DNA from 3 places in the Streptomyces sp. NPDC051041 genome. Region 2 is predicted to be linked to each of the others. Evidence: riboswitches for the same ligand, from Rfam matches in the RefSeq annotation. Region 2 holds a riboswitch; each other region holds the start of a gene.
The links. A riboswitch is a leader RNA that binds a small molecule or an ion and turns the genes downstream of it on or off. The one in region 2 is predicted to bind cobalamin.
Positions count from the first base shown of each region.

Region 1: it holds a riboswitch for cobalamin, as region 2 does, so the genes downstream of both, ACIBAI_RS10425 (cobalamin biosynthesis protein) here and ACIBAI_RS24715 (ribonucleoside-diphosphate reductase subunit alpha) in region 2, are expected to answer to the same signal.
Region 3: it holds a riboswitch for cobalamin, as region 2 does, so the genes downstream of both, ACIBAI_RS07495 (ABC transporter substrate-binding protein) here and ACIBAI_RS24715 (ribonucleoside-diphosphate reductase subunit alpha) in region 2, are expected to answer to the same signal.

Region 1 is NZ_JBITFM010000004.1:398,119-402,015, forward strand. Features, by position in the region: gene ACIBAI_RS10420 (cobyric acid synthase) at 1-1,166, opposite strand, end outside; gene ACIBAI_RS10425 (cobalamin biosynthesis protein) at 1,163-2,113, opposite strand; cobalamin riboswitch at 2,239-2,381, opposite strand; gene ACIBAI_RS10430 (hypothetical protein) at 2,522-2,743, opposite strand; gene ACIBAI_RS10435 (anion permease) at 2,777-3,897, opposite strand, start outside.
Region 2 is NZ_JBITFM010000019.1:106,064-109,960, reverse strand. Features, by position in the region: gene ACIBAI_RS24720 (hypothetical protein) at 1-1,117, opposite strand, end outside; cobalamin riboswitch at 1,626-1,793, shown strand; gene ACIBAI_RS24715 (ribonucleoside-diphosphate reductase subunit alpha) at 1,913-3,897, shown strand, end outside.
Region 3 is NZ_JBITFM010000003.1:289,846-293,742, reverse strand. Features, by position in the region: gene kdpA (potassium-transporting ATPase subunit KdpA) at 1-1,169, opposite strand, end outside; gene kdpF (K(+)-transporting ATPase subunit F) at 1,178-1,267, opposite strand; gene ACIBAI_RS07500 (hypothetical protein) at 1,523-1,840, opposite strand; cobalamin riboswitch at 2,211-2,341, shown strand; gene ACIBAI_RS07495 (ABC transporter substrate-binding protein) at 2,375-3,439, shown strand; gene ACIBAI_RS07490 (FecCD family ABC transporter permease) at 3,436-3,897, shown strand, end outside.

The DNA.
Region 1 (3,897 bases), on a different contig from region 2:
CCGAGGGCCTCGCCGACGGGCCGGGCGAGGGTCTTCTCGCGGGCGAACCGCACCCGGACGGGCAGGAGGCCGAGCCCGTCGACGTGGCCCCGGCGGCTCTCGACCTCGTCCTCGATGTGCTCGCCGAGCAGCTGGAAGCCGCCGCAGACGCCGAGCACGGGCCGCTGCTCGGCGGCCCTGCGGGCGATCGCCTCCGCCAGTCCCCGCTCCCGCAGCCACTCCAGCGCCCGGACCGTGCCCCGGGTCCCGGGCACCACGACGAGGTCGGCGTCGGCCAGCTCCTCGGGCCGGTCCACGAACCGCACCACGACGCCCGGCTCGGCGGCCAGCGCGTCCACGTCGGTGAAGTTGGACATCAGCGGGACCGCGCAGACGGCGACCCGCAGCACGTCCGCGCCGAGCGGCGGGGCGACGTGCGACTCCCGGACCGGCCCGCGCAGGGAGACCGCCATCCCGTCCTCCTCGTCGATGCCGAGCCCGTGCCGGAACGGCAGGACGCCGTAGGCGCGCCGTCCGGTGAGATCGCGCAGCATGTCGAGGCCGGGCTCCAGCAGCGACACGTCGCCCCGGAACTTGTTGACGAGGAAGCCGGCGACCAGCTCCTGGTCCTCGCGGGAGAGCAGGGCGACGGTCCCGAAGAAGGACGCGAAGACGCCGCCGCGGTCGATGTCGCCGACGACGAGGACGGGCAGGCGGGCGTTGCGGGCGATCCCCATGTTCACGATGTCGGTCCGCCGCAGGTTGATCTCGGCGGGGGAGCCCGCCCCCTCGCAGATCACCGCGTCGTACGCGTCCCGCAGCTCGGCGAGGCAGTCCAGCACCGTCCCCAGCAGCGCCTGCTGCCGCCCGCCGTGGTAGCCGCGGGCGCTCAGCTCGCCCACCGGCCTGCCCAGCAGCACCACCTGACTGCTTCGCTCACCGCCCGGCTTGAGCAGCACGGGGTTCATCAGCGCGGTCGGCTCGATCCGGCACGCCTGCGCCTGCATGGCCTGCGCCCGCCCGATCTCGGCGCCCTCGCGCGTCACGAACGAGTTCAGCGACATGTTCTGCGCCTTGAACGGCGCGACCTTCACCCCCTGCCGCACCAGCCACCGGCAGATCCCGGCGGTGACGACGCTCTTGCCGGCGTCGGAGGTGGTGCCGGCGACGAGGAGACCACCGCTCATGACGTCCGTCCCTTCAAGCCGTTGACGAGGAGCCGCGCGGCGGCGCCGACGCCGAGCGCGAGCCAGCCGACGCGCCGCGAGAGCCGTGCGGCCCGTTCGATGTCGGCCACGGCGACGGCCCGTCCGCGCGCGTTGAGCACGGGCCGGTGCTCGACCCGCCCGCCGTAGGAGAGGGTCCCGCCCAGCCGCACGCCGAGCGCCCCCGCGAAGGAGGCCTCCACGGGTCCGGCGTTGGGGCTCGGGTGCCGGGCGGCGTCGGCGCGCCAGGCCCGCAGCGCCCCGCGGGGGTCGCCGCCGGCGACGGCGGCGAGCGCGGCGGTCAGCCGGGCCCCCGGCCATCCGGCGAGGTCGTCCAGGCGCGCGGAGGCCCAGCCGTAGCGCCGGTACCTCGGCGACCGGTGCCCGACCATCGCGTCGAGGGTGTTCACCGCCCGGAACCCGAGCAGCCCCGGCACCCCGGCCACGGCCCCCCACACCAGGGCCCCCACCACGGCGTCGGAGGTGTTCTCGGCGACGGACTCGACGACCGCGCGGGCGATCCCGTCGGCGTCGAGCGCCTGCGGGTCCCGCCCGCACAGGTGCGGCAGCCGTGCCCGGGCCGCCTCGACGTCCCCCGCCTGAAGGGCCCGCCCGATGGTCCGGGCCTCCCGGACCAGCGAGGTTCCTCCGACGACGGCCCAGGTGGCGGCGCCGGTGAGCGCGACGGAGGCGGCGGGGCAGGGGCGTACGGCACGCGCGGCCAGCCCGCCGAGGGCGACGGCGCCGCCGACGCACACGGCGGTGTGCAGCGTGCCCCAGCCGCGGTGGTCCCGCCACAGCACGTGTTCCACGGCGCCCGCGGCCCGCCCGAACACGGCGACCGGATGCCCGCGGCGGGGATCGCCGAGGAGCAGGTCGCCGAGGAGGCCGGCGGCGGCGCCGTACGCGAAGACGCGTTCGGCCCGCATCGCTCAGCCGACCGCCGGGCCGGGCCGGGCGTCGCTGGTGCACTCGGAGGTCGAGCTGGTGAACCTGGCCGTCCATCGGCAGCCGCGCATGGCGATATGTCCTCACTCAGGGTGTCCACGCCCTGGTTCGACGAGACCGGCGGTGAGAGTTCCTGGCTCCCGGGACCGTCTGCCCCGGTCACAGTGGCGGGACCGCGCCGGACTTCCACCGGGCTTCCTCTCCTGCCGCCGTACTGGCCCCGGCAGTCCACCATGGGCTTGGAAGGGCCGTCAACTTGCCGCTGACCTGCGAGGGCGGAGTGTGCTGAGGCCCACAGGGGGAGTGCGCCAAAGCAGCGTGACGCCCCCGGCGCGCGGGCCGTGCGCCGGGGGCGGGGGAGCGGGGGCGTCCCGCCGGGGGACGCGGTCTCAGGCGACGATCAGGTAGATCCCGTACGCCACCGCCGCCGCGCAGGCCGCGAAGCAGGCGTACGCGCCGGTGACCGCGAGGGCCGCGGTGCCGCCCTGCGCGGCGGCCCGCTCGCGGCGGGACAGGCCCGCGATGCCGAGGGTGAACAGGGCCACCAGGGCCACGGTGACCACGAGGCTGACCCCGAAGACGGAGCCGAGAGCCGCCCAGTCGATCTTCATGGTGCTTCTCTTCCTTGTGCCGGGTGCGCGGGCTCAGACGGTGGTGGTGGCCTGCGGGGCCTTCGACTCGGTGGCCTGCGCCGGGATCGTGGCGGTGAGCTCGTCGGTCACCGTGCCCGCGGGGGGCGGGGCCACCGCGGCCACGGCGGTGGTCACCACGCCGGCCGGCTCCTCGGTGTCGTTGACGTTGGTGTGGTCGACGACCTCGCGCCGGGAGATCTTCCAGATCGCGGCGCTGGAGGCGACCAGGAAGACCGCGACGAGGGCGGTGCCCCAGGCGCCGAAGCCGGTCACGTACTCGGCGAGCGCCCCGACCAGGGCCGCGGCCGGGAGGGTGAGGCCCCAGGCGACGAACATGCGGGTGGCGGTGGACCAGCGGACGATCCCGCCCTTGCGGCCGAGGCCCGCGCCCATCACGGCGCCGGAGACCGAGTGCGTGGTGGAGAGGGAGAAGCCGAGGTGGGAGGAGGCCAGGATGACCGTGGCCGCGCTGGTCTGGGCGGCGAAGCCCTGCTGCGGCTGGAGGTCGGTCAGGCCCTTGCCCATGGTGCGGATGATGCGCCAGCCGCCGAGGTAGGTGCCGAGCGCGATGGCCAGACCGGCGGAGAGGACGACCCACAGGGGCGGGTCGGAGTCGGGGGCGAGGGTGCCGCCGGCGACCAGGGCGAGGGTGATGATGCCCATCGTCTTCTGGGCGTCGTTGGTGCCGTGGGCGAGGGAGACCAGGCCCGCGGAGGCTATCTGGCCGGCGCGGTAGCCCTTGGCGGCGGCCTTGCCGTCGGCCTTCCGGCCGAGCGTGTACGTCAGCCGGGTGGCGAGCATCGCCGCGACGCCCGCGACGACCGGGGCGGCGATCGCCGGGATCAGCACCTTGGTGACGAGCACGTCGCCGTGCACCGCGCCGACGCCCGCCGAGGCGACGGTGGCGCCGATCAGACCGCCCATGAGGGCGTGCGAGGAGCTGGAGGGGAGCCCGACCAGCCAGGTCAGCAGATTCCAGAGGATCGCGCCGACCAGTGCGGCGAAGATGACCTCGGGACGGATGCCGGTCTCGTCGACGAGACCCTTGGAGATCGTGTTGGCGACCTCCACGGACAGGAAGGCGCCCACGAGGTTGAGGACGGCGGACATGGCCACCGCGACCTTGGGCTTCA
Region 2 (3,897 bases):
AGATCTCGTTCTCCAGCCGGTTCTTCAGCCGTTCGGCGACCGCGCCGACGAAGACTTCGTCGGCGGTGTACTCCTCGGGCAGGCCGGCATTGGCGAGAATCTGTCCGATGGTGGCCGGGAAGATACCGATCGGGTTGAGGAAGTACTCGACCTCGCGGGTGACACCGAGGTAGTCGGGCACGTTCACGATGCCGGCGTTCTCGGTCCGGGTGAGCAGACCGCTGATCGGCCGGTAGACGTTGGGCAGCGCCATGAACGTTTCCTCCGCCAGGTGCGCGACGGCGGAGATCTTCTTGGCGTCCAGCGTCCGGCCGCCGACGGTGATGCCACGCTCGGCGAAGATGTGGCTGAGCACCTCGACGTTGGCCAGGCCCGCCCGGTTGCCGAACCCGGCGACACCGCCCTCGACCATGGCGAAGCCGTGGAAGACGGAGGTGAGCGAGTTGGCCAGGCCCAGCCCGATGTCGTCGTGGGAGTGCAGGTAGAAGGTCATCCCGGGGTTGTCCCGGACCAGGTTGGCGGCCAGCACGGCGGTGGCGTGCGGCAGCAGGGTGCCGATGGAGTCGTTGATCCGGACGAGGTCGATGCCCAGGCTGCGGGCGCGCTCGATCTGCTCGTTGATGAAGGTGTAGCGCTCGTCGTCGATCTCGTGCGAGAAGGCGTTGAGAATGCTGGCCCGGAAGGAGCCGACACCGATCCCGGCGAGCTTCTCGTGGGCGCGTTCCAGCAGCTTGTTCTCCTGCTGGTACTCGATCATGCCGAGGCTGACCTGGATGCGGGCCAGGTAGTCCTTCGGGACGACCTTGAGCGCTTCGGAGAGGGGCTCCCAGGTCTTGAGCGTCAGGTTGAAGACGAACCGGGTGTCCGCGGGGATGCGGTGCAGCAGCAGCTGCGCGTCCAGGACACGCCGCAGGAACTGCGGTTCGGTCAGGCCCGATCCCAGGTCGATGTCCCGGATGCCGGCATTGGCCAGCGCCTCGATGAGCGCGAGCTTCCGGTCGTCGTCGGCTCCGAAGAGGGCTCGCTCGCCCCCTTCCCGAATCGTTTCGTCGGAAAGGCCGACGAGGTCGAAGTCCGAGTACCGCGGTTCGTGGCCGGCAGGTAACTGAAGTGCCATTTTCGCCTCTCCCGTTCCGATTTTTGTGCCACCGGGTGGATCAGCAGAACAGCAAAACCCATCGGCTGTCCGATCGATGACCGCCGATGCCAGCGGGATGCTAGACAACATCCGGAGAAGGACTCAACACCCCCTTGGAGACGGCCAGGAATCTTTCATTCCGATTTCATTGCGGGCCGTTACCACAACCGCAGGATTCCAGTCAGAGACATGCCCGTCGGCCAATTACCGGTACGCAGGGTGAGGATCGGCGGCACGGCCGAAGCCCGATCGGTCGCACGCTCCCCGGAATACGACCGGCTGCCCCTTCTCGGGCGCCGGCCTCCGCGGCGCCGTCACCCACCGGCGACAGGAGCGCCCCGGACGACAGGAACACCCCCGGGCGGCAGGAACCCCGGCGGCAGGGACCCCTCCGGACGACCGGGACGCGGCACGGGCGCGGGCCCCGGCCTCCGCCGCAGCCCGGCAGCGGCCGCGAGGCACCACACCGGCGCTCCAAGACCGGAGCAACACAACATCTGGGGGTGGCTCCGCGCCCCAGCACAAGATGTATGCTCATGCTCGCTGTCGCCGCAGGGGAATCCGGTGCGAATCCGGAACTGTCCCGCAACGGTGTATCCGCGTGCGTCCGCACGCTTGTCCAGTCCGAGTACCTGCCGACAGTGCACCCGGCCGTCCGGCCGGTGTGCCTGACGTCCGGGCCTCGTGGAATGGGCCGGCGGACGCGACGCCCTGCGCGCTCGTGCTGCCTCCTGCCCTCGCCGAGGCCCCGTGCCGAGCGAGGGAGAGCCCCACGTGACCATCGCGCCAGCCGACCCGGCTTCAGCGCCCCCGGTGGCCGAGGAGAGCGACGGCCCCGGAGCCGCGCTGCTGCGGACCCTGACGGAGCTGACCGCCGACCTCCCCGACACCGACCCCGGCCGGGTCGCCGCCGCGGCGCTGCGCGGCCGCTCCGCCCGTGCGGACGAGGCGGAGCTGCGCGACCTCGCCACCGAGGCGGCCGCCGGCCTGATCGCCGAGGACCCCGCCTACTCCCGGCTGGCCGCCCGCCTCCTCACCCTGACCCTTCGCGCGGAGGCCGCCTCCCAGGGCGTCACGTCCTTCACCGGGTCCGTCGCCGCGGGCCACCGCGAGGGACTGATCTCCGACCGCACGGCAAAGTTCGTGCGGCTGCACGCCGGCCGGCTCGACGCGCTGATCGACCCGGCCGCCGACGACCGCTTCGGCTACTTCGGCCTGCGCACGCTCCACAGCCGCTATCTGCTGCGCCACCCGATCACCCGCAGGGTCATCGAGACGCCGCAGTACTTCCTGCTGCGCGTCGCCGCGGGACTCGCGGAGGACGACGGGCCCCGCTCGGTCGACGAGGTCGCGGCGCTCTACGGGCTCATGAGCCGCCTCGACTACCTTCCGTCCTCCCCCACCCTGTTCAACTCCGGCACCCGGCACCCGCAGATGTCGTCCTGCTACCTGCTGGACTCCCCGCGCGACGAGCTGGACTCGATCTACGACCGCTACCACCAGGTCGCGCGCCTGTCCAAGCACGCCGGCGGCATCGGCCTGTCCTACTCCCGCGTCCGCTCCCGCGGTGCGCTGATCCGCGGCACCAACGGGCACTCCAACGGCATCGTCCCGTTCCTGAAGACCCTGGACGCCTCCGTGGCGGCCGTGAACCAGGGCGGCCGGCGCAAGGGCGCGGCCGCGGTCTACCTGGAGACCTGGCACTCCGACGTCGAGGAGTTCCTGGAGCTGCGCGACAACACCGGCGAGGACGCGCGCCGCACCCACAATCTGAACCTCGCGCACTGGGTGCCGGACGAGTTCATGCGCCGGGTGGACGCCGACGAGCCGTGGTCGCTGTTCTCCCCCTCCGACGTGCCCGAGCTGGTGGACCTGTGGGGCGAGGAGTTCGACGCGGCGTACCGTAGGGCGGAGGCCGCGGGACTGGCGCGCAAGACCCTCCCCGCCCGCGAGCTGTACGGCCGGATGATGCGCACCCTCGCCCAGACCGGCAACGGCTGGATGACCTTCAAGGACGCCGCCAACCGCACCGCCAACCAGACCGCCGAGCCGGGCCACGTCATCCACTCCTCCAACCTCTGCACGGAGATCCTGGAGGTCACCAGCGACGGCGAGACGGCCGTCTGCAACCTGGGGTCGGTCAACCTCGGCGCCTTCGTCGCCCCGGCCGCGCACGACATCGACTGGGAACGGCTGGACGCCGCCGTCCGCACGGCCGTCACCTTCCTCGACCGGGTCGTGGACATCAACTTCTACCCGACCGAACAGGCCGCCCGCTCCAACGCCCGCTGGCGCCCGGTCGGCCTGGGCGCCATGGGCCTGCAGGACGTCTTCTTCAAGCTGCGCCTGCCCTTCGACTCGCCCGAGGCCCGGCGGCTGTCCACGCGGATCGCCGAGCGGATCATGCTCGCCGCGTACGAGGCCTCCGCCGACCTCGCCGAGCGCCCCCGAGCAGCCGCGGCAGGCTCCGGCGCAGGGGGGACCCCCGTCGGCCCGTTCCCGGCCTGGGAGAAGACCCGTACCGCCCGGGGTGTCCTGCACCCCGACCACTACGACACCGACCTGGCCTGGCCGGAGCGCTGGGCGGCGCTGCGGGAGCGGATCGCCGCCGTCGGCCTGCGCAACTCCCTACTCCTGGCCATCGCCCCGACCGCGACCATCGCCTCCATCGCGGGCGTCTACGAGTGCGTCGAGCCGCAGGTGTCCAACCTGTTCAAGCGCGAGACGCTCTCCGGCGAGTTCCTCCAGGTCAACCCCTA
Region 3 (3,897 bases), on a different contig from region 2:
GCGACGAACACGGCGATGACCGCCATGATCAGCATGCCGTACAGGCCGGAGCCCACGCCGCCGGGCGCGATCTCGCCCAGCATCATGCCGAGCAGGGTGATGCCGCCGCCCAGACCGGTGAAGGAGGAGTGGGAGGAGTCCACCGCGCCGGTGGAGGTGAGCGTGGTCGAGGTCGCGAAGATCGCCGAGGCCCCCACGCCGAACCGGACCTCCTTGCCCTCCATCGCCCCGTTCGCCAGCTCGAAGGCCGGGCCGTTGTGGGAGAACTCGGTCCACATCGTCAGTGAGACGAAACCGGCCCAGACGGTGCCCATCGTGGCGAGGATCGCGTACCCCTGCCTCACGGAGCCGACCATGACGCCGAAGGTGCGGGTCAGCGAGAACGGGATGACCAGGATCAGGAAGATCTCGAAGAGGTTCGAGAACGGGGTGGGGTTCTCGAAGGGGTGGGCGGAGTTGGCATTGAAGTAGCCGCCGCCGTTGGTGCCCAGCTCCTTGATGGCCTCCTGCGAGGCGACCGCGCCGCCGTTCCACTGCTGCGGGCCGCCCGTGAACCGGCCGACCTCGTGGATGCCGGAGAAGTTCTGGAGGACACCGCATGCGACGAGCACGAGGGCGGCGACGAACGCCGACGGCACCAGGACGCGCACGACACCGCGCACCAGGTCCGACCAGAAATTGCCCAGCTCACCGGAGCGGGACCGCGCGAAACCGCGCACCAGCGCCACCGCGACGGCCATGCCGACGGCCGCGGAGACGAAGTTCTGCACGGCCAGTCCGGCGGTCTGCACGATGTGGCCCATGGCCTGCTCGCCCTGGTACGACTGCCAGTTCGTGTTGGTCACGAAGGACACGGCCGTGTTGAACGCCTGGTCCGGGTCGATCGCGTCGAAGCCCAGCGAACCGGGCAGGACGCCCTGGAGCCGCTGGAGCAGGTACAGGAACAGGACGCCGCTCAGCGAGAAGGCGAGGACGCCGCGCAGGTACGCGGGCCAGCGCATCCCGGTGTCGGGGTCGGCGCCGATGCCCTTGTAGATCCACTTCTCGACCCGGAGGTGCTTCGTGGAGGAGTAGACCCTGGCCAGGTAATTGCCGAGGGGGATGTGGACGAGTGCCAGCGCGCCTGTCAGGGCGAGCAGTTGGAGCACGCCGGCGGTTACGGGACCCATGCTGCGGCTCAGAACCTCTCCGGGAAGATCAGGGCGAGGATGAGGTAACCCAGCAGGGAGACGGCCACGACCAGGCCGACGGCGTTCTCGGCGGTCACAGCTTCGTCACCCCCTTGGCGATGAGGGCCACCAGCGCGAAGACCGCGAGCGTGGTGACGACGAAGGCCAGATCGGCCATCGCGCACTCCTGAAGTCGGGCTCGGTTGAAACGGACGAGTAGAGGAAAGCGCCTTTACGGCCGGATGGGAGCGTCCATTGACGACTCCCTTACGGCATCGCGGAGCTTTTTGACGGAACTCATACGCCGCCTGTCCGTACCCGTGAGTAAGGAAGGGGATTGCAGGTGGGCAGCTTCACCGCAGCCGGAAGCGGAGGCGGCGGATCACCGCGTCCGTTTCCCGCCGTACGGCGTGCGCGCCGACCGCGCCCCGCGGGTTCCGCAGCAACCGCTGCCACAGCCGCTCCGGCCCCGTCCCCGGGATCGGCACGGTGACCCGCGTGCCCGGCCCGGCCGCGACGGCCTCACGGACGTACGCGGCGAGGGGACGGCCGGGCGAGCGGCGCCCGCGGGCCGGCCGGATCAGCGGTGCGGCGGGGACCCACTCGGCCCGGGTCCGCTTTGGAACACGCGTGTGCGGCCGGTCCCCGGGGTCGGGGTGACAGACGGTCACCGCACGCACCTCGTCGCCGGGGGAGACGGCGCCGGGCTGTCGCCGTGCGGTGGGACCGCGCTTCGACGTACCGCGCGACGTGTGGACGGGAGGCTGCGCGAGCCGTGTTCGAAGCCTCCGGACCGGAGCGAGCGCCGGCAGGCCTCTGCGGCCGAGGACGCCCCGCGCACGGCCGCGTCCTGCGGGTGCGCACCACACACCCCGCCCCCTCGGCTCGCGATCCGCCGCCGTACGGCCTCGACGGCCGCGTCCGTCCCGGCCGCGCGTTCCCGCGCCCGGGGCGCGGCGGGCGCCTCGGGCCGCGCGGGCGGGGCGTGGTACCTTCCGGACGCCAGTCGAACTCGTGAACGCGGCCACGCGTGCACGGGTCAGGGAATCCGGTGGGAGTCCGGAACTGACGCGCAGCGGTGAGGGCGACGGGCGGGACAGCAGCCACTGGACGACGGTCACGGCCGGGTCCGGGAAGGCGTCCCGCCGGGATGACCCCGAGTCCGAAGACCTGCTGGCACCCGACCGTCCGCACGGGCCCCGCGCATGGGTCCTGACGTTGAGAAAGCCGACACTGTGCACCTGTCACGTCCCGCTCGCCGCTCCCTCCTGCTCCTGACCGGGGCCCTGTTGCTCGCCGCATGCGGTTCCGGCGCCGGCTCGTCCGCGAAGTCCGCCGGTTCCGGCGCGGGAGCCGTCACGTTCGACAACTGCGGGCGGAAGGTGACGGTCGAGGCTCCGCCGAAGCGGGCCGTGTCCCTGAACCAGGGCACCACCGAGATCCTGCTCTCCCTCGGCCTGGCCGACCGGATGGCGGGAACCGCCACCTGGACCGACCCCGTCATGAAGGGACTGGAGCGGGCCGACGCGAAGGTGCCTCGGCTGGCCGACGACCAGCCGTCGTTCGAGAGGGTGCTGGACGCCGAACCGGACTTCGTGGCCTCCTCCTTCGCGTCCACTCTGGGCAAGGGCGGAGTGGCCACCCGCGAGAAGTTCGAGGAGCTCGGCGTGCCGACGTATCTGTCGCCCGCCGACTGCGAGGGCAAGGACAACAGCGGCGACGGTGACGGCTCACGGACGAAGCTCCTGGCCATGGAGACGGTCTACCGCGAGGTGCGGGAACTGGCCCGGGTCTTCGGGGTGGAGGACCGCGGCGAGAAGCTCATCGCCCGGCTGGAGAGCCGCATCGCGCAGGCCGCGTCGGGGACGCGCGCCGGGAACACCACCGTTCTGTACTGGTTCGCGAGCCAGGAGTCCCCCTACATGGCGGGCTGCTGCGGCGCGCCCGGCATCATCACGAACGCGCTCGGCGCGAAGAACGTCTTCGCCGACAGCACCCAGGAGTGGCCCCGGATCAACTGGGAGACCGTCGCCGACCGCGACCCCGACGTGCTCGTCATCGGTGATCTCACCCGCAGGTCGCAGACCGCCGAGTCGGCCGCGAAGAAGATCGCGTTCCTGGAGTCGAATCCGGCGACGAAGAACATGGAGGCGGTGAGAAGGAAGCGGTACGTGCTGCTCAGCGGGCAGGCCATGAACCCGACGATCCGTACGGTCGAGGGCGTGGAGAAGGTGGCCGCGGCGCTGCGCGAGCACGGGCTCGCCGGATGAGGACCGCTCCGCGGTCTTCCCCGGCCCGCCCGCCGCGGGGCGCGGCGGGCGGGCTGCGCCTCGTGGCCGGCCTGGGCGGCGGGCTGGCCGTGCTCGCCGCGTCCGTCGCCGTCGCCGTCACCATCGGCCCGGCCGACATCGGTGTGGGCGACGCCTGGTCCGTAATCGCCTCCCGCCTGGGCTGGGGCACGACGGATCTCACCGCGATCCGCGAGGGCATCGTCTGGAACCTGCGGCTGCCGCGCACCCTGCTCGCCGCGGTGTGCGGAGCCGGACTCGCGGTGTGCGGCGCGGTGATGCAGTCGCTGCTGCGCAACCTCCTCGCCGACCCCTTTGTCCTGGGCGTCTCCTCCGGGGCGTCGACCGGCGCCGTCGTCGTGATCGTCCTCGGCGCCGGCGGCGGTGTCCTGTCCGTCTCCGGCGGCGCGTTCGTGGGTGCGGTCGGCTCCTTCGCGCTG